DNA from 4 places in the Megasphaera sp. UBA4382 genome. Region 3 is predicted to be linked to each of the others. Evidence: riboswitches for the same ligand, from Rfam matches in the RefSeq annotation. Region 3 holds a riboswitch; each other region holds the start of a gene.

Region 1 (5,734 bases), on a different contig from region 3:
GTCTACGCCGTTGGCCAGGAGATCTACAATTTGATCGATGGCATAGGCGATTCCGGCATCGCGCAGGGCGATATTGTCATGACCATACCGGGTCAGGATCTTCTGGAATTTCAGTGGAAGAGTAGCTCCGCAAAGAGTGACCATCCGTTCTATTTGTTTCTTGTTGGTTACGGGCATGATACCCGCTTCGATAGGAACGCGGATTCCAGCCTGGGTCGATTTGTCGAGGAAGTTGTAAAAATCGTGATTATCGAAGAAAAGCTGGGTGATGAGTTCGCTGGCACCGGCATCGACTTTGATCTTCAGATGGTCTATGTCTTCTGCCAGTGTTTTAGAATTGGGATGGCCTTCGGGATAGCATGCGCCGATGATATTGAATTCATCACCTGTCTGTTGACGGATGAAGGCGATGAGGTCACTGGCATGGGGAAATACGCATTTCGGTTCGATGCCGGGCGTTTTATCTCCGCGCAGGGCCAGAATATTTTCGATACGGTGTTCCCGTAATTTCTGCAATGTATCCAGTACTTCATCTTTGTCCAGGTTGATGCAGGGCAGATGGGCTGCCGTTTCGCAGTTCAGGCTTTTGATTTTGGAAGCGACTTCTACGGTGAGATTTCCTCCTTTGCCGCCGGCACCGCAGGTGACGCTGATAAAATCCGGATGGAGACCGCTCAGTTTTTCCAGTGTCGGATAGACCGTTTCAACGGGAATTTCTTTTTTGGGCGGAAAGACTTCAAAGGAAAAAACAGTTTTCTTAGAAAATAAATCACAAGTTTTCATCTACATACCCCTCGTCATGAAATAGTGTTATCAGAAGCTGGGAATAATAGCTCCGTTATATTTTTCTTCAATAAATTTCTTTACTTCCGGTGATTGCAGTGCTTTTGCCAGTTTCTGGATTTCCGGACGATTTTCATCACCGCGGCGTACGACCAGAACGTTGGCATAAGGCGAATCCTTGGATTCGGTGAATAAGGCATCCTGTAGCGGATTGAGTCCGGCTTCGAGAGCGTAATTGGTGTTGATAAGTGCGATATCTACATCATCCAGGGAACGGGGAATCTGGGCGGCATCGAGTTCGATGAACTGGAGGTTTTTGTCATTTTTTTCAACATCCTGCACGGTAGATGCGATACTGCCTCCGTTCTTCAGGCTGATCAGGCCGGCTGTCTGGAGTACGAGAAGTGCACGGCCACCGTTTGTAGGATCATTGGGGATGGCGACTTTGGCATTTTGTCCAAGCTGGGCCAGTTCCTTGATTTTATGGGAATAAATGCCCATAGGTTCAACGTGGACCTTGCACAAGGCAACCAGGTCCGTACCGTGTTCGTTGTTGAATTTTTCCATATACGGTTCATGCTGATAGAAATTGGCGTCTAGTTCTTTATCCTGCAAGGCCAGATTCGGTTTGACATAATCTGTGAATTCGATAATGTTCAGGTCTACTCCTTCGGCGATGAGCATGGGCTTGATTTCTTTCAGGATTTCCCCATGTGGTACCGGTGATGCACCGACAGTAATTTTGACATTCTGAGATACTTCCCGGCCACCGGCCGGTTTCTGTCCTCCGCAGCCGGTCATGAGAACAGCTGCAGCTCCTATAGCGATGGCAGCAGCGGTTATCCAGACTTTCCATTGTTTCATACTATCCCTCCTGTAATCTAAAGCCTCCAGAGGGCATAAAAAAGACTCTTTCCCGAAAGAGAAAGAGTACAGTGATTTTCTTTATCTCCCGGAATTTCTTCCGCAGGAATTGGCACCGTATTATCGGTTGCCGGGTTTCATAGGGCCCGTCCCTCCGCCACTCTGGATAAATGTATATACCGTCATAAGACAGTACGTAATGAAATTGTTGAAGTTATTTTACCATGATTGCAGAATTTGTCAAGGAAGAAAAAAGATTGGCTGATTTCTCTTGACTTTAAGAAAAAAAGCCGTATAATTACAAGTAATCTACATAGTATTGTCGATGAACGAAACGAGTACGTGTACAGCGACAGCTACAGCGAGCCGATGGCAGTGAGAGTTCGGCGCCGGTCCGTACAGGGAATGGATTCGGGAGATGCGGCCTGAACGGTGACCAAGTAGGGTTCGACGGTGTAGTTCCACCGCTATCAAAGAAACGTGTATCGCTCTTTTTGAGGGCCGTACATAGTGAGATGGGCTTTATAAGCCAATGTGGGTGGTACCGCGGAAGAATCAGACCTTTCGTCCCTTTAGAGGGATGAAAGGTTTTTTTATTGTTTAAGAGAGGATGAACAGGAATGCTGGAAATGAGAGATGTGACGTTCCACTACACAGACGGTACACCTGTATTGGAACATATGAACCTGACGATTGGTACCGGTGAATTTATCGGCCTGGGCGGCCGCAACGGCTGTGGGAAGACGACGGTAACCCGCTTGCTCATGGGTCTTGAAAAACCCGTATCGGGAGATATTTTCCTCGATGGGAAAAGAATCAACGATGAAGAAGCGGCAGCCCGCAGTCCCTATATCGGATATGTATTCCAGCGGCCAGAACGGCAGATGTTCCGACCGACTGTGCGGCAGGAAGTAGCTTATGGACCGGAACAGCTGGGCCGCAGCCGTGAAGAGGTTGCATCGGCTGTTACAGCAGCGCTGCAGGCTACAGGGCTGGAACATCTGGCAGAAGCTTATCCACCCAATCTTAACCGGGGAGAAAAACAACGCGTTGCCATTGCGTCGGCCATTGCCATGCACACACAGTACCTTATCCTCGATGAACCGACGAGTGGCCAGGACAGTGCCGATAAAAAATCGCTCATGGCACTTTTATCCCGGCTTCATCGGGATGGACTTACCATTCTTATCATCAGCCACGATATGGATATATTTGCCGAATACTGTCAGCGGGTCATCGTTATCGGACATCATACGAAAGCCTTTGACGGGACACCACAGGATTTGTTTACGAAAAGAGAAGACTTGTATGAATTAGGATTGAACCGGCCTGATGCCGTGACGTTGTCTCAGGCTGTAGCGGGACTTCCATATTGCAAGTCCGTTGATGAATTTACGGCAGCCATGCTGCAGCGTCTGGGAGGGAAATAAGATGAAACATTTTGTACCAGTAACAAAATTATTAGGCACTGTTGCTTTTTCGTTCTGGGCTCTCGTGCTGCACACGCCAGGCCCTCTGGCAGCCCTGGTCGTCATCGAACTAGTCCTTTTGGGCTTTACCGGCAATATAGCTCGCAACTTTAAGGCTGCCATGAGCCTGGCTGTCTTTGCTGTTTTCCTGGCAGTGGTACAACTTCTGGGAGGCGGTTCTCTCGAATCGGCTTACGTTACGGGACTTCGGATGCTGGCGATGACCATCGTATTTATCATCCTTCTCACGACAACGCGGCTGCAGGATTTGACAGCGGCGCTGGTCAAACAAATCCATATTCCATATGAATATGCGTTCATGTTTACAGCAGCACTGCGGTTTGTCCCCGATTTCATTGCCGAAAGCAAAACGGTTCAGGAGGCACAGGCCTGCCGGGGGCTTTCAACAAAAGGTAATGTCTTTAAGAAATGCATTCATTACATGGGTGTCATTCAGCCGTTGATGCTTAAATCCCTGGGGCGTTCAGAAACGATGGCGCTGAGCTTGGAATTACGGGGGTTTGGCAATAATGAACATAGCTTTATGGCAAATGTACGGCCAGCCGGCTGTGACTATGCCGTTATGGCTTTATTCGTGGGAGTGAGTGTACTTGTCGTGTATATGCGTATTTTTGGCATAGTCTGAGGGGGAACGGGAAATGAAACATATTGAAGATATCAGCACATTAGAATTTCATCACCGTCAGGGTGGACAATTCCGCTGGATTACCATTACGACGCTGATGCTGGCTATTGGTACTATCTTGCATCTCGTATCGCCAAGCGTTGGCGGTGTCACGCCAAACTGGACCATTGCAACGTACTGTGTGGCTATCTGCCTGACCAAACCGACCTATCGGCAGGCTCTGGGCATTGGCCTGGTAGCAGCACTGATCAACGTCCTTACCTCTAAATCAGGCTTTCCTTATGGCAATCTCATCAGTGAACCCATAGGAGCTCTGACTTGTGCTTTTCTGGTTAAAAATCTCGCTTTACTGAAATTCCGCGGCCATTCGTGCCTGCCTGTCCTGACGGGCTTCGCGGCTACCTGTATGAGTGGCGGTGCTTTCGTCACGATTTTGAAATTTGCCTTAGGCCTGCCAAATAATGTTTATTTTACGGGCATGCTGCCGCTGGTTGTTATCGTCGGTGCACTCAATGCTGTAGTAACACCACTTATGTATTTTCCGGCTCTTCGCCTCTTCGTATCGCGGGGAATCCTCGATTCTCTGGAAGAACAGAGTGTCACTTCGGATCACAGCCAGTATGATTTGAAGCCGTCTGTCCCGGGACTTATTTCCATTGAACATCTGTCTTACACTTACAACAAACAGACGACGCCGGTCCTCGACGATGTGAGCCTGGCTGTGCATAAGGGAGATTTCCTTGTCATTACCGGCGAAAGCGGCAGTGGCAAGAGTTCCCTCTGTATGGCTATGACCGGTGCCATTCCTCATTACTTTGGCGGTGTCATGAAAGGCATGGTGTATGTGGACGGAAAGGCTACGACGCAGACAACCATTTCCCGTCTGGCCAGCCGTGTCGGTGCTATGCTTGACGATTATGACAGTCAGCTCGTGGCTATGACGGTGGAAGAAGAAATCGCCTTCAGCCTGGAAAATCAGGGTGTAGCACCGGATAAGATTGAAACGGCTATTACGGAGGTATTGGAAAAGGTTAAACTGACGCCGTACCGTACACGGCAGCTGACCAATTTATCCGGCGGACAGCGTCAGCGTCTGGTTATTGCCGGAGTGCTGGCGACCAATCCGGAAATCCTCGTATTCGATGAACCGACATCGGCTCTCGATCCGGAAGGAACCCATGATTTCTATGAACTGGTTCACGAATTGAATGTTCGTTACGGACATACTATCGTGGTTATTGAACATAATCTGGAAGCGGCCCTTCCTTATGCCAACCGGCTGGTGCTTCTCGACCATGGCCAGCTCCGGTCGGATGGAGATGTAGAAACGACACTCCGCTACATGTATGACCATGATATCTATGCGACGGCTGTACCGAAAGTGTTTGCCTGCCAGATGGATCTGGAAAAGGCGGGATATCAGTTTGATCAGCCATGGCTTTCTGTAGAAGCGGCAGTCCGGTCATTGCAGGATGCGGCACCGGCACTGGAACGGGCGGTGTAGCCATGCACCTTCTTTGTCTCGGTGACAGTCTGACTTATGGATACGATGTACCTCCGGAAAAGGGCTGGGTGAATCTCCTGTCGGATTCCCTGAAATGGGAAGTCGATAATCGCGGATTGTGCGGAGATACAACCTGGGGAATGCTGACACGGCTGCGCCGGCTTGCCTTGTCCGGGTACGACGCTTTTTTCCTCATGGGCGGATCTAATGATATACTGGAAGATATTCCGGTGCGGGAGATACAGGCTAATATAACGGCTATGATACGGCTTTTGCAAAAACAACATAAACCCGTTTATCTGGGCATTCCGCCCTGCACACGGCAGGAAAGCGCAGACTATGGCTGGCAGGCCCGGGAAGATGTAGATAGGCATAATGATATTTTATCAGATTACCGGATATGGCTTCTTCAACAGTGCCAGACAGAAGACCTCCATCCCATCGACTTCTATACAGTCCTGCAGAAAT
Region 2 (5,734 bases), on a different contig from region 3:
GGCAATTTCGGGCTGCTCGTTTCGGCTGCGGCAGCTGTTTCCTTTGCCCTCTATACGACACTTGGTAAGCTGCGTATTGCCAAATTGGGCGGCAATGTAGAAAATGCCTTCAGTTTCCTTCTGGGCTGCTTTTTCCTGTTCTTTATCCTCCTGTTTCACGGCGATCCTATCCTGGGCGGCATCAATTCCCGTACTATCTGGCCGCTCATTTATTGCTCCCTCGTCGTTACCGGTTTCGGGTACCTGTGCTTCATGAAAGCAATTGAACTGACTGGCCCTTCTAATGCATCTTTTGCCTTCTTCATTAAACCAGTCATCGCGTTGATCCTGTCGGCGATTATTCTGTCGGAACCGATTACGATGAACGCTGTCATCGGTCTGGTTCTCATCCTTCTGGGCTGCACCATGGCAGGGCCTATCGAACATCTCCTGTTCCGCCATCATGCGGTCGGTGAAATCGAAGGGCGTAAAAATCATCCGGCATGGATACGGGAAAATGCAGAATGCCCGCTGGTCATCACTATTTCCCGGGAATTTGGCAGTGGTGGCCGCAATATAGGCAAACTCGTAGCCCGCAAGCTGGGCGTGCCCTACTATGACACGGCTATTCTCAATATGACACGGAAAGAACATCCCCAGACATTCGAAGCCTGGCGCAAGGAAAAAGACCAGCATCTCGGTCCGCTCCTGGCTAAAGTCTACGATGATTACGTCCATTATTCGACAGGGTATGAGTCGAAGCGGCAGGAGATGTTTAATGATGAATCCGATGTCATCCGGGAACTAACCAACGGCAAATCCTGCGTTATCGTCGGGCGGCTGGCAAACTATATTCTGCGCAAGCGTCCCAATACATTTAATGTATTTATTTCTTCTGATCCGGACTGGGCTGTGCAGCGCATCATGCTGCGCGAACACGTCGATGCCGATACGGCTATGAAAATCCGCAACCGCGTCAACAAGGAACGGCGCGACCACTGCATGTATTGTACTGATTCCTACTGGGGATATGGGGCCAATTACGATATGAGCCTGAAATCCAGCGATTACGGTGTCGTAAAGACAGCAGACCTCATCCTGGCAGCAGCACAGCATCGTCTTACCATTTCGAAAGACGAACTCAATCCTGTTACAAAGGACAATGCCCGGGATGAAAAGACAACAGCTGTGCCCAAAGCCTGATACGGTATAGGTGTTACCGGGCAGGGAAAATTTCTTTTGAAAAAGACTTGCATTATCCTGCTATATCGGGTATACTATCTTACGTCAAATAAAATATAGTTCCATCAAGAGACGGCGGAGGGACTGGCCCTGTGATGCCGCAGCAACCTTCATCTATTGAAAGGTGCTAAATCCAACAGTGTATATACTGGCAGATGGGTATACGTAGCCCCCTCTTGTCAGAGAGGGCTTTTTTTTACATACGTATCAAATGGAACTAAAAAAGTTAAGGAGGATATACAAATGGCTAAAAACCGCGAATTCTTTACTTCTGAATCCGTTACTGAAGGTCATCCTGATAAGATGGCTGACCAGATTTCCGACAGCATCCTTGATGCCATCCTGGCAAAAGACAAAAATGCCCGCGTTGCCTGCGAAACGCTGGTAACGACTGGCATGGTCCATGTCGTAGGTGAAATTTCCACTACCTGTTATGTCGATATTCCACATATCGTCCGCGAAACAATCCGTGAAATCGGTTACACGCGGGCTAAATACGGCTTTGACTGCGATACATGCGGCATCCTCGTATCCCTTGACGAACAGTCTTCAGATATTGCTATGGGCGTCGATGAAGCTATGGAAGCAAAAGAAGGGCAGAAGGATAAATTTGATATGATTGGTGCCGGTGACCAGGGTATGATGTTCGGCTACGCTACTAATGAAACGGACGATTACATGCCACTGCCGATTTCCCTGGCACACCGTCTGGCACGCCGCCTGGCAAAAGTCCGTAAGGATGGCACGCTGTCTTATCTCCGTCCCGATGGAAAGACACAGGTCACGGTCGAATACGATGACGGCAAACCGGTCCGTATCGACACCATTGTTATTTCGGCACAGCACAGTCCGGAAGTAACACGTGACCAGATTGAAAAAGATCTCCTCGAATACGTCATCAAGCCGGAACTTCCTGAAGGCCTGTTCGATGACAAGACAAAACTGTATATTAATCCGACGGGACGGTTCGTCATCGGCGGCCCTCAGGGTGATTCGGGCCTCACGGGACGGAAAATCATCGTCGATACGTACGGTGGCATGGCCCGTCATGGCGGCGGATGCTTCTCCGGCAAGGACCCCACAAAAGTCGACCGTTCGGCCGCTTATGCAGCCCGTTATGTAGCCAAGAATATTGTTGCCGCGGGACTGGCTGATAAGGTCGAAATCCAGCTGGCTTATGCCATAGGCGTTGCCCGCCCTGTTTCTATCCACGTTGAAACGTTCGGTACAGGCAAGGTCGATAACGATGTCATCGTCAGCCTGATCAATAAACACTTTGATCTCCGCCCGGCCGGCATCATCGAAATGCTCGACCTGCAGCGTCCGATTTACAAACAGACCGCTGCTTATGGTCACTTTGGCCGCAACGATCTGGATCTTCCCTGGGAAAAGACCGATAAGGCCGATATCCTCCGTAAAGAAGCCGGATTATAATAGGCAATCATCCTTGATGTCTGCCTGAGGAAAGTGTATGACTTCACTTTCTACAGTACTTTACGGATTGACAAATATGCTCTTTTTGAGTATAATTTCAATGTGTGCAGTAAAGCACTCCCTAACATACATTTGGAGGGAGGGATATAGAATGGCAGAAATCAAAGTTGGTAAAAATGAATCCTTGGACAGCGCACTGCGCCGTTTCAAACGTTCTTGCCAAAAAGCAGGTGTTCTTTCCGAAGTCCGGAAACGCGAACACTATGAAAAACCGAGCGTACGGAGAAAGAAAAAATCTGAAGCAGCACGGAAACGGAAGTATAGAGCATAATCGCAAAGAGTAGAAGGGTGATATCATGTCTCTGAAAGAAGAACTGCTTCAAGATATGAAAACGGCAATGAAAGCGAAAGAAGCTGGTAAGACGGCTCTTTCCGTCATACGCATGGTCCGTAATTCCATTAGAAATACGGAAATCAATGGTAAATGCGAACTGGATGATGCCGGTGTGGCAGCAGTCATTGCCAAAGAAATGAAACAGCGCAAAGAATCGCTGGCTGAATTTGAAAAAGCCGGCCGTACTGACCTGGCAGACCAGACAAAGGCTGAAATGGCCGTTCTGGAAAAGTATATGCCAAAACAGCTGACGGAAGATGAAGTTGCGCAAATCGTCCGTGACACCATTGCCGGGCAGGATGCGTCGTCTCTTAAGATGGGCGATGTCATGAAGCTCGTCATGCCGAAAGTCAAGGGCAAAGCCGACGGGAAGGTCGTTTCCCAGACCGTCAAAAAAATCTTACAAAACAAGTAGTGAATTTATCATAAATCGCTTGACAAATCCGCTGATTGATTGTAATATTTAACCATGATTTAGACAACAAAATAAGTCATGAATCAAGTCAAAGAAGACTTCAAACCAAATTTTAGGGGAGAAGTCTTTTTTATTTGTTAAGGAGGAATTGGGTATGGTAAAAGAAGATTTAGTTTATGTCATTCCTGCAGGTCAGTATGGTAAAGAAGGGGTATTGGCCCTGCTCGAACAGCATCCGGAAATCAAATTTGTATCTCTCGTCGGCGTCGATCTCGCCGGCAATGATACAGATGAAAAGATTCCTATTTCTACGTTCTTTGATGACTATGATGATTTCTTCAATGCAACGGCTTTCCAGACAGATGGTTCTTCCGTCGTCCTGCCGGGCATTGCAACGCTTTCCAATGCCCGTGTTGATATCAAGGCTGACCCCGGTGTAAACTGGTTCGTCGATTATAACGATGGCAACATCGATTATGCAACAGGCAAGCCGGTTGGTACTCTCCGTATCCCCAGCTTTCTGCGTCATGCAACGGGCTATATCGATTCCCGTTCCATTCTCCGCAACACATTGAATTATGTTAATGATGAACTTCTGGCAGTCATCAAAAAATACGGCGTCAAAGGCCTGACCATTAATACTGACGATATCGAAAAAATCGTATTTACGACGGCAACCGAACTGGAATTCTGGGTCAAGACCCCGAGCCAGGAAGTGGCAACACGCAGCCTTTCCGTTACACAGAAACTGCAGGAATCGTATTGGCAGCGTACACACGGCGTAGTCCGTACAGCTTTGGAACAGGCTGTTGAACGCCTCCGTCTCTATGGCCTCGAACCAGAAATGGGTCATAAAGAAGTCGGTGGTATCAAAGCCCAGATTGATGATTCCGGTAATCTGATTTACGTTCTCGAACAGCTCGAAATCGACTGGAAATACACAGGCGATCCCGTACAGACGGCTGATAACGAAATCCAGGCCCGTGTCATCGTCCGTGAAGTATTCCGTGAAAATGGTCTTGAAGTTACGTTCCAGGCTAAACCGATTCAGGGCGTTGCCGGCAGTGGCGAACACACCCATATCGGCATCGGTGCCATCATGAAGAACGGTAAATTCGTCAACCTCTACAATCCTGATGACATGTCCCAGGAATTCCTGTCTGCTCTCGGCTATGGTGCTATCATGGGCATCCTGAAACATTACGAAGTCATCAATCCGTTCGTTTCTTCGACAAACGATGCCCTCAATCGTCTCAAACCGGGCTTTGAAGCTCCGGTCTGCATCGTAACAGCTCTCGGTGGCGAAACACCGGCTGTACAGTCCCGTAACCGTTCGGTCCTCATCGGCCTGATCCGCAATACGATGAAACCGGCTGCTACCCGTTTCGAACTGCGTGCTCCTAACGCTTTCACTAATACTTATATTGCCATTTCCCTGTTGTATATTGCCGCTCTCGACGGTATCAAATATGCCCTGTCCAGTGGCAAGACACCGGCTGAATTATGTGCCGAACTTTCGAAGAAACCGGGCGATGACGCCGATTACCTTGAAAAAGACCGTGCATACCGCAGCGAAGTCGATGTATTTGAAGCCTTTACCGATGAAGAACGGGCTGACATGTTTGGCAAGGCTCCGAAGACCGTCTGGGAAAACTTCAAAGCTCTCGACGAATATCCGGAAAAACTGGCAGAAATTACCAAAGGTGCCTTTGAAAAACGTTTCGTAGAATCGTTTAAACTGGGTGCTCTTACCCGCTGGGCTCTGGAACTCCAGTACCGCATCATCCCGGACAACCTGGAAAAGGTCATTGCCTGCAAACAACTTCATACAGAAGCCGATTCCAACCCGCTGGAAGTTGAACGCTGGAAGATCATCAACACGCTCCGTACAGAACTGGGCCGCGATACGGAAAAGAATCTGTCTATCTTCTCCAAAATCAAAAAAGCCCTGGCTGTCAAAGATTATGATACGGCTTCCGACCTGATGGTCATCATGAACGACAAGATGGATGAATTGCTGAATCTGTATTATGAATACAGCCACAATGCATTCTAATAAACATTGCAGTCTGTGATGTAGTAATACTGCATAAAGTAAACACCTGTCTTATGGGAGAATTATCTCATAAGGCAGGTGTTTTTGCGTCGTACGGCCATTGTCTCTCAAGCGGAACAGGTATTCAGCCAAAAGAACAGAAAGTTATTTATCTAATATACGCATATTGACTGGAGAAATAAGATATTTCTATTCACAATATGTATCAATAACC
Region 3 (5,734 bases):
ATATTCACATCCTATAATTCCTATAATTTCTATATGTATACTAGTGGTTCAATCTCATCTGTCATGAGCCAAATAATCGCTGCCACAGGCCTTTTTTCTTTACCTGCCAGTAATCCGGCACATCCGGATATAGGACACGATGGTTCAATATACGGGAAGCATTTTGTGTTGTTTCCAGCCATAAATCCTGCTTGTTGTGCTGCTTCTGCTGCAGGTTCCGCAGGGCATCATGCCCTTCCCTCATATCGGTCGTACGGAATTCTGTGCGATGGCCGTCACTGCCGAGGAAATGCACCATGTGATTCCGATATAGATTCTCGACATGCTGCTGTAAATGATGTCCAAAATATCCTGTAAAGCTTCCTATATTGCATTGCAGCAGGATTCCTTTTTTTGCCCAGGAAATAAGGACATCAGGGTGGTTCATCAGTTGTTCATACCGTTCCACATGAGCCAGGACCGGCTGAAAACCGCGGAGCTGTAATTCATAGATCAGACGCTCTGCCATATCCGGCTGGGACTGATCGGTCAGTTCCAGCAGAATATAGGGACTGCCGGCCAGGCAGTAGTCCCAGCTGCCTTCTTTGAGGAAACGCAGGACATCTCCATTGAGCTCGATTTCGGCACCGCTATAGATATGGATAGGCAGATGCGCCCTTTTAGCCGCTTCTGCCACCTGGGCCGTTTTCTCCTCTATTTCCTGCCATGATGGGACGTGCCCGCCCCGGTTGACATGAGGCGTGGCGATGATATCGGTCACGCCCGATACGGCAGACATATGAAGCATGGAAAGGGTCATATCCAGGTCCCTGGAACCATCGTCAATGGCAGGGATAATATGAGAATGTATGTCAATCATTTTCTATACTCCTCACTGGTACTGCCACTGCAGGCTCACTAAGGCGAAGGCGTCGTGATCGCTATGGCCGCCAGGCTGGCTGACCGATGCATAGCCGGCCGTTCCTTGGAGATACATATGGTCACGGAGCTTTTTCTGCCCCGTGAGGCCCCATTCATTGACCGACTGAGAATGCATTGTATCCCGGTCCCGTTCGATGCGCATAGCATAGAGACCGATACGGCTTTCTTTGGGCAGATAATGGCGGACGGCCGCATAGTATTTACGGGCATTTCGTCCCATATCGTCGCCCATGATGGCATCGTGGTAGGTCCAGCCATTCTGGAAATGTTGGTGACTGTACCAGCTGTCTGTCGTATGGGCCATTTCCAGGGTCATATCCCAGGAGCCATCCCGGGTCAGCGCCGGCAGGTAGAGACCAGCACGCCACGCTATATCAGCAGGCAGATAATGAGACTGGTCTTCGCCATAGAGTTCTCCATAGAGGGTCATCTTTGGCAGACGGAGACGAAAATCACCGCCGGCGATATCATTCCAGCGGTCGTCGCTGTTGTCATCATTGCGGCCATAGGTCCAATGTTTCCAGTCGGGCCAGTCCAGGCCGTTATGTTCCCCACCCAGTACGGAAATCCGGGCCAGACCGAAGGTAAAGTACGAAGCCGGGGAAAAATCGGTACGGATTCCCAGGATGCCGGCATGGTCGTAATCGGTACGGCCTGCTGCAGCGGCTTTATCGGCGCGGCTGCCTTCGAGCTGACCGTAAAATATGTGGAAATCCCGTTCTCCCAGGAAACGGAAAAATCCCCCGGTTTTACGGGGTTCATTGTAGTGAAGCTGCACCGTCGTCAGAGGGCGCATATTGTTCCCCAGTGCCAGATTGCCCGTTTCTCCCTGTCCCCAGCGAAAGGCTTCCCGGCCAATTTCCAGATTCCATATACCCATCTTCTGCTTGATATAGCCTTCTTCCAGGGTGACACTGCCTTTGTTATCCCGGTCGTAGCTGACACGGGGTCGGATGGACAACGCGAGGTTCTGATCAATATTCCCGGAAATTTCCGCTGAAAGGATGCCGTTTCCATCGCGGCCATAGGTATACCCATTCTGCTGGTGGGAAAAGGGCTGCCAGCCTGCACTCATCCCCTGTCCATAGCGATATGTTTGTTCGTTGCCGTGCAAAACGCCGGCCTGAAGGGATACGTCACGGAGTCGTACCGGGTCCTGAAGCTTATTTCCATCGAGTACCGCTAGTTCAGGTGCGACGTATTGGGCCATGGCTTCTGTTTCATCGGCCAGATAGGACGGCATGGGACGCTTCTTTGCCGTTTCCTGTGCTTCTCTTACCCAGCGGGCCAGCTGCAGACGGCTATACGGTCGGGCCCCATTGGGCATGGTTTTCAAATACCCCATGGCACTCAGCTTATCAATATAGGAATAGTAGACGCTGTCTACCGGTACATTGACGGTGACGGATGGAGCTGCCTGTACTCCCGATGTCACCGTCAGGAACAGGCAGGCCGTGCTCATCAGCCATGCGGGATATTTTATGTTCAATGTCATCGCCTCGGTCTCTTCCTGGATATACAAATTTACCCCCCGATGACATATGTCGATTACATAAGCATCGGGAGGGCGCAATAGTAACAAAATATTAAAATTTAACATTTTTTTAAAAATTTCTGAAGCTAACTCTTATCATACAAAAAATCGGCACATAATACAAGTTATCTGACATGAAAAAATCTTATGCAAAGTTAAGGTAACATCCTTATATTAGAACACATTGCGATATCTATGTAAATACGGGATTGAAAGGCAAAAAAAAAAACAAGGGCTGTGGTACCCTTTTTCTGCGATACCACAGCCCCTGTATGATTCAGCTTAGTATTCCGGTTCAATCAGGCCATATTTACCATGTTTCCGTTTGTATACGACGTTGATGGCTTCCGTTTCCGAATTGAGGAAAACGAAGAAATCGTGGCCAACGAGATTCATCTGCAGGATAGCTTCTTCTACGTCCATAGGACGGGCTGCAAATTTCTTGACCCGGGCAATTTCAAAGTTTTCTTCCGGTGCAGCCGGTCCTTCGACGAGTCCTTCATGGAAGGAGCCGCCTTTCATACGGCGTGCCAGCTTCGTTTTATATTTGTGGATCTGGCGTACCATTTTGTCGTAAACCAGATCGATGGCGGCGTACATATCGTCATTGGCTTCGACGCCACGAAGAACGACACCATCTACTTTCAAGGTGATTTCAGCAATTTTACGATCTTTTTCGACGGAAAGAAGAGCCTGGACATTGACTTCATTTTCAAAGTACTTCGTTACTTTCTTTTCATGTTTCAGTACATAGTCCTTTAATGCCGGTGTAATTTCTAAATTCTTGCCTCTTACGATTGTTGCCATACAAATCCCTTCCTTTCGTGAGAAACTTCGTTCCGGACCATCCATGCTTAAAATCCGGATATCCTGCTCCTCATATATTAAGTATTCGATATAAAAAGGTAAATTCCTGCTTGACGATGAAATATTTTTTTCGAACGGCATTCAATTTTTTACACAAATAACATTGACAAGGATTCCTATTAGTGTTAGTATACAACTCAGCAATTACATAACCTATTCATCCAGAGCAGCCGAGGGAATGGCCCTATGACGCTGCGGCAACCCCCCATAGCGGGAAGGTGCCAAGTCCAACGGATTTCTATCCGGCAGATGAAATGATTGTATACGTACCGTCAGCATCTGTTGACGGCTTTTTTATGCTATCAGCACCTCCAGGTGTATCCATTAAGGAGTTGATCTTGTGATTACCTTTGAAAACATTACCAAGACCTACGGCGGCAAAACGCACGTCCAGGCCCTGAAAGGCATCTCACTGACTATCCATGACGGCGAAATTTTCGGCATCATCGGGAAAAGTGGTGCCGGCAAATCGACGCTCGTCCGCTGCATCAATATGCTGGAAAAACCGACGACGGGCAAAGTCATCATCGACGATAAGGAACTGACGGCCATGTCCGACAGCCAGCTGCGGGCCGAACGCAAAAACATCGGCATGATTTTTCAGCATTTCAATCTGCTGTCGTCCCGTACCGTTTTTGACAATATCGCTTTTCCGCTGGAACTGGCTGGCGCTTCCAAAGAAGTCATCCGCAGCAAGGTCGATTCCCTGCTCGAACTGGTCGGCCTGACAGACCGTCAGTTCAATTATCCGTCCCAGCTTTCGGGTGGCCAGAAACAGCGTGTCGGCATCGCCCGCGCCCTGGCCAGCGATCCGAAAATCCTGTTGTGCGATGAAGCGACATCGGCACTGGATCCGCAGACGACAAAATCCATCCTGGAACTGCTAAAAGACATCAACAAACGCCTGGGCATCACCATCGTCATCATTACCCACGAAATGGCCGTCATCAAGGAAATCTGCGACCGCGTGGCTGTCATCGAAGGCGGGGTCATCAAAGAACAGGGCCGGGTCATCGACGTCTTTACCAATCCCCAGTCAGAAACGATGAAAGAATTTGTCAAATCAGTCATCAATATGGAACTGCCCGAAGGCATCAAAAAACTGGGCGTCACCAATCAGCCATCGCCGGACCGGGATATGCTCGTCCGCTTCCGTTTCAAGGGAGCCGCTACCAACGAACCACTGGTAGTCAATGTCGCCCGCAAGTTCAATCTCGATGTCAGTGTCCTCTACGGCAACATCGACTATATCCAGGATGTACCGTTCGGCTATCTGATTGTCGTCATCATGGGCGATATGAAAGCCCAGACCGAAGCGTATTCGTATATTAAGACGCAACCTATTGAAAGCGAGGTTTTAGGATATGTCCCCAGAACTCATTAAATTAATGATACAGGGTATCGAAGAAACACTGTTCATGGTGTCCATTTCTACTCTCATTGCTGCTATCATCGGTATTCCTCTCGGCATCACCCTGGTTACGACCAGCAAAGGCCACATTCTGGAAAACAGGGTAATCAATCAGATTCTCGGAACTATCGTCAATATCATCCGTTCCATCCCGTTCATCATCCTCATGGTCGCCATCATCCCGCTGACCCGCCTCATTGCCGGTACGTCTATCGGCACGACGGCAGCCTGTGTACCACTGACTATCGTTGCTATTCCCTTCCTCAGCCGGCTCGTAGAAACGAGCATCCGCGATGTCGACTTCGGTCTCGTCGAAGCGGCAGAATCCATGGGTGCTTCTCCGCTGCAGATTATCCGCAAAGTCCTGCTTCCGGAAGCACTGCCTACGATCATCAATAATATTACCGTCCTCATCGTCAACCTCATCGGGGCTTCAGCTATGGCCGGTGCCATCGGTGGCGGCGGTCTTGGGGATATCGCCATCCGCTACGGCTACCAGCGTTTCCAGGCCGATGTCATGCTGGCTACGATCATTATCCTCGTCATCGGCGTCAACCTGATTCAGGCTTGCGGCGACTTTGCATCCCGCAAGAAGAATAAAAAATAAAAGGAGTGTCTGTATCATGAAATCATTCATCAAAAAGGCCGTAACACTGGCGGCCCTCGCTACACTGTGCGTTTTTGCCGCCGGCTGTGGCAGCAGTGACAACAATTCCAAATCGGCTTCTTCCGACAAAAAAGAAATCACCGTCGGCGTCACACCGGGCATCCATGCGGAAATCATGGAACAGGTCAAAAAAGAAGCTGCCAAACAGGGCATTACCATTAAAATCATGGAATTCTCTGATTATGTAACTCCCGATGTCGCCCTCTCCAATAAGGAAATCGACATGAACTCGTACCAGCATAAACCGTATATGGACAACCTGGTCAAAGACAAGGGATTGAAAATCGTTTCTATCGGCCAGACCGTCGTAGCACCTATCGGCCTCTACTCTCAC
Region 4 (5,734 bases), on a different contig from region 3:
GCGGGGCTCCGACCGTATGACAGGTCATATCCACATCAATGTGGTCCGGATGGATATGGGTGATGATACAGGCATCGACATAGGATAAGATGGTGGATTTAGGACAGGGAAGGGGCTTCATGGGCATGGGAATAGCGGCCTGAGATGCTGTCAGAGGCTGATTGCCGCCCCAGTCCCGGAAAGAGCCGGCTGTTCCCGTATCGGCGAGCCAGGGGTCGATGAGAAATGTCGTATTACCGATAGTGATGCGCAGTGTAGCGCTGCGGATTTGCTGAATATTCATAACGATGACCTCCTGTAACATGGGATAGGAAATGATGCACCGGTGTATAGGTTTAGTATACGCAGGACCGGTCAGAACACAATAGACAACTGGTGCGGAATGGAACAGTTCCTGACAGATTCGCGTTTTTGTCAAGTTATAGCGGGATGTGCCGATGATTTTCTGATTTTTTCTATTGACGGTATCAAGTTTTGTTTCCTATAATGAGAGCAACTCGTACAGATGATGCAAAAAAGAGGTGGCAGGGATGAGCGGGAAGAAGCCGTATAAGAGTGACCGGCGGACACGGTATACCAGGCAGGTCATTAAAGATACATTCCTTACTATGCTTCAGGAGTTTTCTTTTGAAAAGGTGACGGTGACAGCCTTATGCCGCCGGGCAGACGTGACGCGGGCTACATTTTACCTGCACTACCGGGATGTATACGCCGTACTGGATGAAGTCATTGCCGATGCTCTGGAAATAGCAGAACAGCAGTCGCCACTTACAGATGAAAAACGGCGGGATGAACTGGCCCGGATTGCGCGTACAGGAAATGAACAGGCGCTGCGCAAGCAGTATGAGCTGCTGCCGGCCTGTCACCGGGCAGCCCATGCGCCGGCGTACAAGGCACTCTTTGAAGATGAGAGTTTGGCCGGGTATATTCTGGAACGCATATATGAACTGGAAAAGAAGAAGATTCCCGGCTTCATGCAGCAGTATGGCCTGAGCCGGGAAGAAGCAGAAGCCGTATTTACCTTTGAAATGTATGGCGCCTATGCTGTGAATCGCCATCATCACTGGAAGAAAGATGATGCGTGGTTTCACCTGCAGATGCTGCTTCTGCGGTTCGTTACGGCCGGTGAAGCAGGTTTACAGAAACAAAAAGACAGGTCAGGCTGATTATGGCAGGGCGTTTTCTCCTGTGTTATGATGAACGTATCAGAAACAGGTTCGTATTGAATGAGGAGGAATGAGGTATGAAATGTTATGTTGTCGATGCGTTTACGAAAGAAGTATTCAAAGGAAATCCGGCTGCTGTATGCGTCATGGATTCCTGGCCTTCCGATGAACTGATGCAGAACATCGCCATAGAAAATAATCTGTCAGAGACCGCCTTTACGGTAAAGGAAAAAGACGGATACCGCCTGCGCTGGTTTACGCCAGGCGGAGAAATCGACCTCTGCGGCCATGCGACGCTGGGAACATCCTTTGTCCTGGCAAACTTTATCGAACCACAGTGCCATACCTTCGTCTTCCATACATTGAGCGGCGTGCTTACGGTGACCCGGAAAGGTGAGCTGTTCTCCATGGATTTTCCCGCTTATGATATGAAACCGGTGCCTGTGACCGATGCCATGGAAAACGCGCTGGGAGTCCGCCCGGTAGAAGCATACATGGCCCGGGACCTTCTCTGTGTACTGGAAAATGAAACACAGGTCCGGGAATGCCAGCCCGATATGGAAAAACTAAAACACCTTGATGGACTGCTGTGCAATGTTACGGCAAAAGGAACGGAGTATGACTGTGTCAGCTGCTCCTTTGCTCCCAAATTATCCGTGCCGGAAGACCCGGTATGCGGCAGCGGGCATTGTCATATTATCCCGGTCATGGCAGAAAAACTAGGTAAGAGTGATTTAGTTGCCTATCAGGCGTCACGCCGTGGCGGCGAATTGTACTGCCATATAGAAGATGGTCACATCGCCATGGCTGGTTATGCGGTCTTGTATTCGGAAGCTGACCTTAAAATTTGATTCATTGTGAAAATATAAAAGGGGGATTGTACCGGCATGAGAGGTTACTCATGCTGGTACAATCCCCTTTTAAGCGGTCAGGATAACCAGATCAGACGTATTCTTTTAATGCCTGGGCCAGCTGATCCGGACAGGACGTAGTGCGTTCTCCGCAGCGGATGCCTTCCAGACGGCGGATGACTTCGGTGACGGGCATTCCTTCAGCAAGGCTGGAAAGGCCGAGATGATTGCCGGGACAGCCCTTTGTAAAGGCGACATCATAGACTTTTCCATCTCTGACGTCAAAATCAATCTGTGTGGCACAGATGCCACTCGGTTTATACGTATGCAAGGGAATCCTCCTTTCGTCATTAATCGAAGAGTGCCAGAATGCTGGCTTTCGGCTGGGCACCGACAGAACTCTTGTAGAGCTGGCCGTTCTTGAAGACCAGGAGAGTCGGGATGCTCATGACATTGAACTGCTGGGCCAGTTCCGGCTGTTCATCTACATTGACTTTGCCTACTTTGTATTCCGGATGTTCGTTAGCTATTTCTTCGACGACGGGGGCTACCATACGGCAGGGACCGCACCAGGTGGCCCAGAAATCAACGAGGACCGGTTTATCGGACTGCAGGACTTCCTGATTGAAATTATCATTGGTAAATGTGTATTCCATATATGATTCACTCCTTTGGTATGCGTATTGTCTGTAAGACACTTCTATTATATCACACATTTGTCAAATTTTACGAGAAAAATAATAAAGAATATCCGATATATTTTAATGAAACATATTAATAATTTTAGAAATTCAATAGTTGTCCCAATAAAAAACGGCCCGCCACCGATGTGACGGACCGCTTTGCCGGCTATTAGAATGCAGGCAGGATGGTTCCCTGATATTTGTCGTTAATAAATTTCTTGATCGCTTCAGACTGATAAATCTGAACGACTTTTTTGTATGTTTCGTTGTTTTCATCACCCTGGCGGACAGCGAATACGCAGGCGTAGGGCGATTCAATCGATTCGACGAGGATGGAATCTTTTTTCGGATTCAGACCGGCCGGAATGGCGTAGTTGGTATTAACGCAGGCGATGTCTGTATCATCGAGAGAACGCGGCGTCTGGGCGGCATCGAGTTCGACGAATTTCAGATTTTTCGGGTTCTCTGTGATATCAGCAACGGAAGCTTCGATGGAATCGCCGTTCTTCAATTTGATCAGGCCGGCCTGCTGCAGGAGGAGCAGGGCACGGGCGCCGTTGGACGGGTCGTTCGGAATGGTGACTTTGCTGCCCGGAGCAACTTCATCGAGAGATTTATATTTGTGTGAATAAACGGCCATAGGCATGAGAATCGTCTTTCCAACAGACGTGAGCTTCAGGCCCTGCTTTTTGACGATATTGTCAAGGTACGGCTGATGCTGGTAGGAGTTCATGTCGAGGTCTTTTTCGGCCAGTGCTTTATCAGGCTGTACATAATCGTTGAATTCTACGACTTTGATGGTAATCCCCTGTTTGGCAGCTTCTTTCGCTACTTCATCCATGATTTCTGCATGAGGACCAGCTGTTACCCCTACTTTAATTTCTTTTTTTGCCTGGTCGCCTTTGCTGTCATTGCTGGAACCGCAGCCGGCAGCAAATACGCAGATAGCTGCAATTAGGCCGGCGGAAATGATTTTTTTAATAGATGATTTCATGTTTCGTACCCCTCTCCTGAGTGTGTATAAAAAATAAGTCCGTATCAACAAAAAAGCCGTCATGCAGATGACGGCTTTATTAATCTTATGATTCATCTGCCGGAATAATCCGATGGAGTTGGCACCATACCTTATGGCGGTTGCCGCAGTGTCATCGGGCCATTCCCTCGACTGCTCTTGATGAAACGTGTTCAGTTGATGATGCAGATATTAGCATAGTTTTTTTCTCTTGTCAAGTATTAGTTTTTTCTATATCTAAAAATACAGACCGCAAAAATACCGTTTTTTAATGCACCGTATTATTTCTAATTGAAATATATGATAATTTTTATAAAAAATGACATATACTATATGTGAAAAAATAGGATGTATTAAGAAAATTAGATGTTTTTTATCTTTTACCGGATAGACAATATATATGAATACAGTACAATAAAAGTGCGCAATACGTGTTTCGGAATTTGGTAAAGCGAAAGGAGCAGAAAGATGAAACAAATCACAAAACGAATCATTACCTTGGCGATTGCAGCGGCGACACTGGTTTCATTGGCTGGCTGCGGAGGTGGTCAGAAGAGTGCATCTGGCAGTGATGATAAGGTGCTTACGGTGTATACGGCCCGTAGCGAAAGCCTGAACAATCTGGTCATTCCTAATTTTGAAAAAGATACGGGAATCAAAGTCAATGTCGTCGTAGCCGGTACGGGACCGTTATTAAAACGCGTTTCGTCAGAAAAGGGCAATCCACAGGGCGATATCCTCTGGGCAGCAGATCAGACGATGCTGGAATCCCAGAAAGACTTATTCATGGAATATGTGTCGCCGGAAGATAAAAATATGATGGAAGCGTTCCGCAATAAGACGGGATATTTCACACCAGCTTTTGCTGATCCTACCGTCCTTATCGTCAACACGAATCTGGCTGGTGACACGAAAATCGAGACCTTTGATGACCTGCTGAATCCGGCATTAAAGGGTAAGATCGCCTTTGGCGACCCGGCTAATTCCAGTTCGGCATTCCAGTCTCTCATGGCTATGCTCTATGCCAAAGGAAAAAATGGTGATCCTATGAGTCCGGAAGCATGGGAATATGTGGATAAATTCATTCAGAATCTCGATGGCAAGATGCTGAACAGTTCCGGCGCTGTCCACAAAGGCGTTGCCGATGGGGAATATACGGTAGGCCTCACTTGGGAAGACCCGGCAGCTACCTATGTCCGCAACAGCGCTCCCGTCAAAGTCGTATTCCCGAAAGAAGGAGCTATTTTCCCTGGTGAATCGGTGCAGATTATCAAAGGATGCAAACATCCGGAAAACGCTAAAAAATTTGTCGATTACATGATTTCACAGAAGATTCAGGAAATGGCTGGTAAGGAACTGACGGTGCGGCCGCTTCGCAAAAATATCGAGCTGGCTTCGTATATGACGCCTATTGATCAGATTCATCTGTTCCCCAACTATGATGAAGGTTGGGTATCGGATCATAAACAGGATATCGTGTCGATGTGGAACCAGCATCTCGAAAATAACAGATAAATGATTGTATTTGCATCAGTTTGCGGCAGGAAACTCAGTATCAGTGCAGCGGGTCCTGCCGCATTTTTTATAGGGAGGAAGAGAAAATGAGCGTATCCATTGATATTGATCACGTGGTAAAACGCTATGGGGACAATACGGTAGTAAAGGGATTGTCTCTTCATGTTAAGCCAGGGGAGTTTTTTACTCTGCTGGGACCATCGGGCTGTGGCAAGACGACGCTACTGCGTATGATTATCGGGTTCAACTCTATTGAAGAAGGGGAAATCCGGCTGAATGGGAAGCGTATCAATGATGTGCCTGTAGAGAAACGGAATATGGGCATGGTGTTTCAGAACTATGCCATATTTCCCCATATGACGGTACGGGACAATGTGGCTTTCGGACTGCAGATGCGGGGGGCCGGGAAAGGCGATATAGAAAAACGGGTAGACGACATACTGAAAATTGTGAAAATTGACCATTTAAAGGACCGTATGCCTGCGGCTCTTTCTGGCGGCCAGCAGC

The links. Region 3 has a riboswitch for S-adenosylmethionine ahead of B4H10_RS10470 (methionine ABC transporter ATP-binding protein). Riboswitches for the same ligand answer to the same signal wherever they lie in the genome.
Region 1: linked by a shared signal. The riboswitch ahead of B4H10_RS07215 (MetQ/NlpA family ABC transporter substrate-binding protein) and the one ahead of B4H10_RS10470 (methionine ABC transporter ATP-binding protein) in region 3 are both predicted to bind S-adenosylmethionine.
Region 2: linked by a shared signal. The riboswitch ahead of metK (methionine adenosyltransferase) and the one ahead of B4H10_RS10470 (methionine ABC transporter ATP-binding protein) in region 3 are both predicted to bind S-adenosylmethionine.
Region 4: linked by a shared signal. The riboswitch ahead of B4H10_RS05430 (MetQ/NlpA family ABC transporter substrate-binding protein) and the one ahead of B4H10_RS10470 (methionine ABC transporter ATP-binding protein) in region 3 are both predicted to bind S-adenosylmethionine.

What each region holds. Positions count from the first base shown of each region.
Region 1 covers NZ_DGRS01000061.1:19,460-25,193, reverse strand. The annotation lists gene metF (methylenetetrahydrofolate reductase [NAD(P)H]) at 1-783, opposite strand, end outside; gene B4H10_RS07215 (MetQ/NlpA family ABC transporter substrate-binding protein) at 814-1,647, opposite strand; SAM riboswitch class I at 1,726-1,820, opposite strand; gene B4H10_RS07210 (energy-coupling factor ABC transporter ATP-binding protein) at 2,268-3,077, shown strand; gene B4H10_RS07205 (energy-coupling factor transporter transmembrane component T) at 3,079-3,762, shown strand; gene B4H10_RS07200 (tryptophan transporter) at 3,776-5,266, shown strand; gene B4H10_RS07195 (GDSL-type esterase/lipase family protein) at 5,197-5,734, shown strand, end outside.
Region 2 covers NZ_DGRS01000055.1:7,283-13,016, forward strand. The annotation lists gene B4H10_RS06400 (EamA family transporter) at 1-1,182, shown strand, start outside; SAM riboswitch class I at 1,281-1,383, shown strand; gene metK (methionine adenosyltransferase) at 1,465-2,655, shown strand; gene rpsU (30S ribosomal protein S21) at 2,807-2,986, shown strand; gene B4H10_RS06415 (GatB/YqeY domain-containing protein) at 3,012-3,464, shown strand; gene B4H10_RS06420 (glutamine synthetase) at 3,619-5,520, shown strand.
Region 3 covers NZ_DGRS01000083.1:8,118-13,851, forward strand. The annotation lists gene B4H10_RS10450 (polysaccharide biosynthesis/export family protein) at 1-2, opposite strand, end outside; gene B4H10_RS10455 (tyrosine-protein phosphatase) at 62-859, opposite strand; gene B4H10_RS10460 (capsule assembly Wzi family protein) at 872-2,416, opposite strand; gene hpf (ribosome hibernation-promoting factor, HPF/YfiA family) at 2,738-3,262, opposite strand; SAM riboswitch class I at 3,477-3,578, shown strand; gene B4H10_RS10470 (methionine ABC transporter ATP-binding protein) at 3,663-4,706, shown strand; gene B4H10_RS10475 (methionine ABC transporter permease) at 4,687-5,340, shown strand; gene B4H10_RS10480 (MetQ/NlpA family ABC transporter substrate-binding protein) at 5,357-5,734, shown strand, end outside.
Region 4 covers NZ_DGRS01000047.1:10,802-16,535, forward strand. The annotation lists gene B4H10_RS05405 (MBL fold metallo-hydrolase) at 1-283, opposite strand, end outside; gene B4H10_RS05410 (TetR/AcrR family transcriptional regulator) at 531-1,166, shown strand; gene B4H10_RS05415 (PhzF family phenazine biosynthesis protein) at 1,244-2,017, shown strand; gene B4H10_RS05420 (TIGR03905 family TSCPD domain-containing protein) at 2,109-2,348, opposite strand; gene trxA (thioredoxin) at 2,368-2,733, opposite strand; gene B4H10_RS05430 (MetQ/NlpA family ABC transporter substrate-binding protein) at 2,870-3,694, opposite strand; SAM riboswitch class I at 3,784-3,881, opposite strand; gene B4H10_RS05435 (ABC transporter substrate-binding protein) at 4,181-5,227, shown strand; gene B4H10_RS05440 (ABC transporter ATP-binding protein) at 5,314-5,734, shown strand, end outside.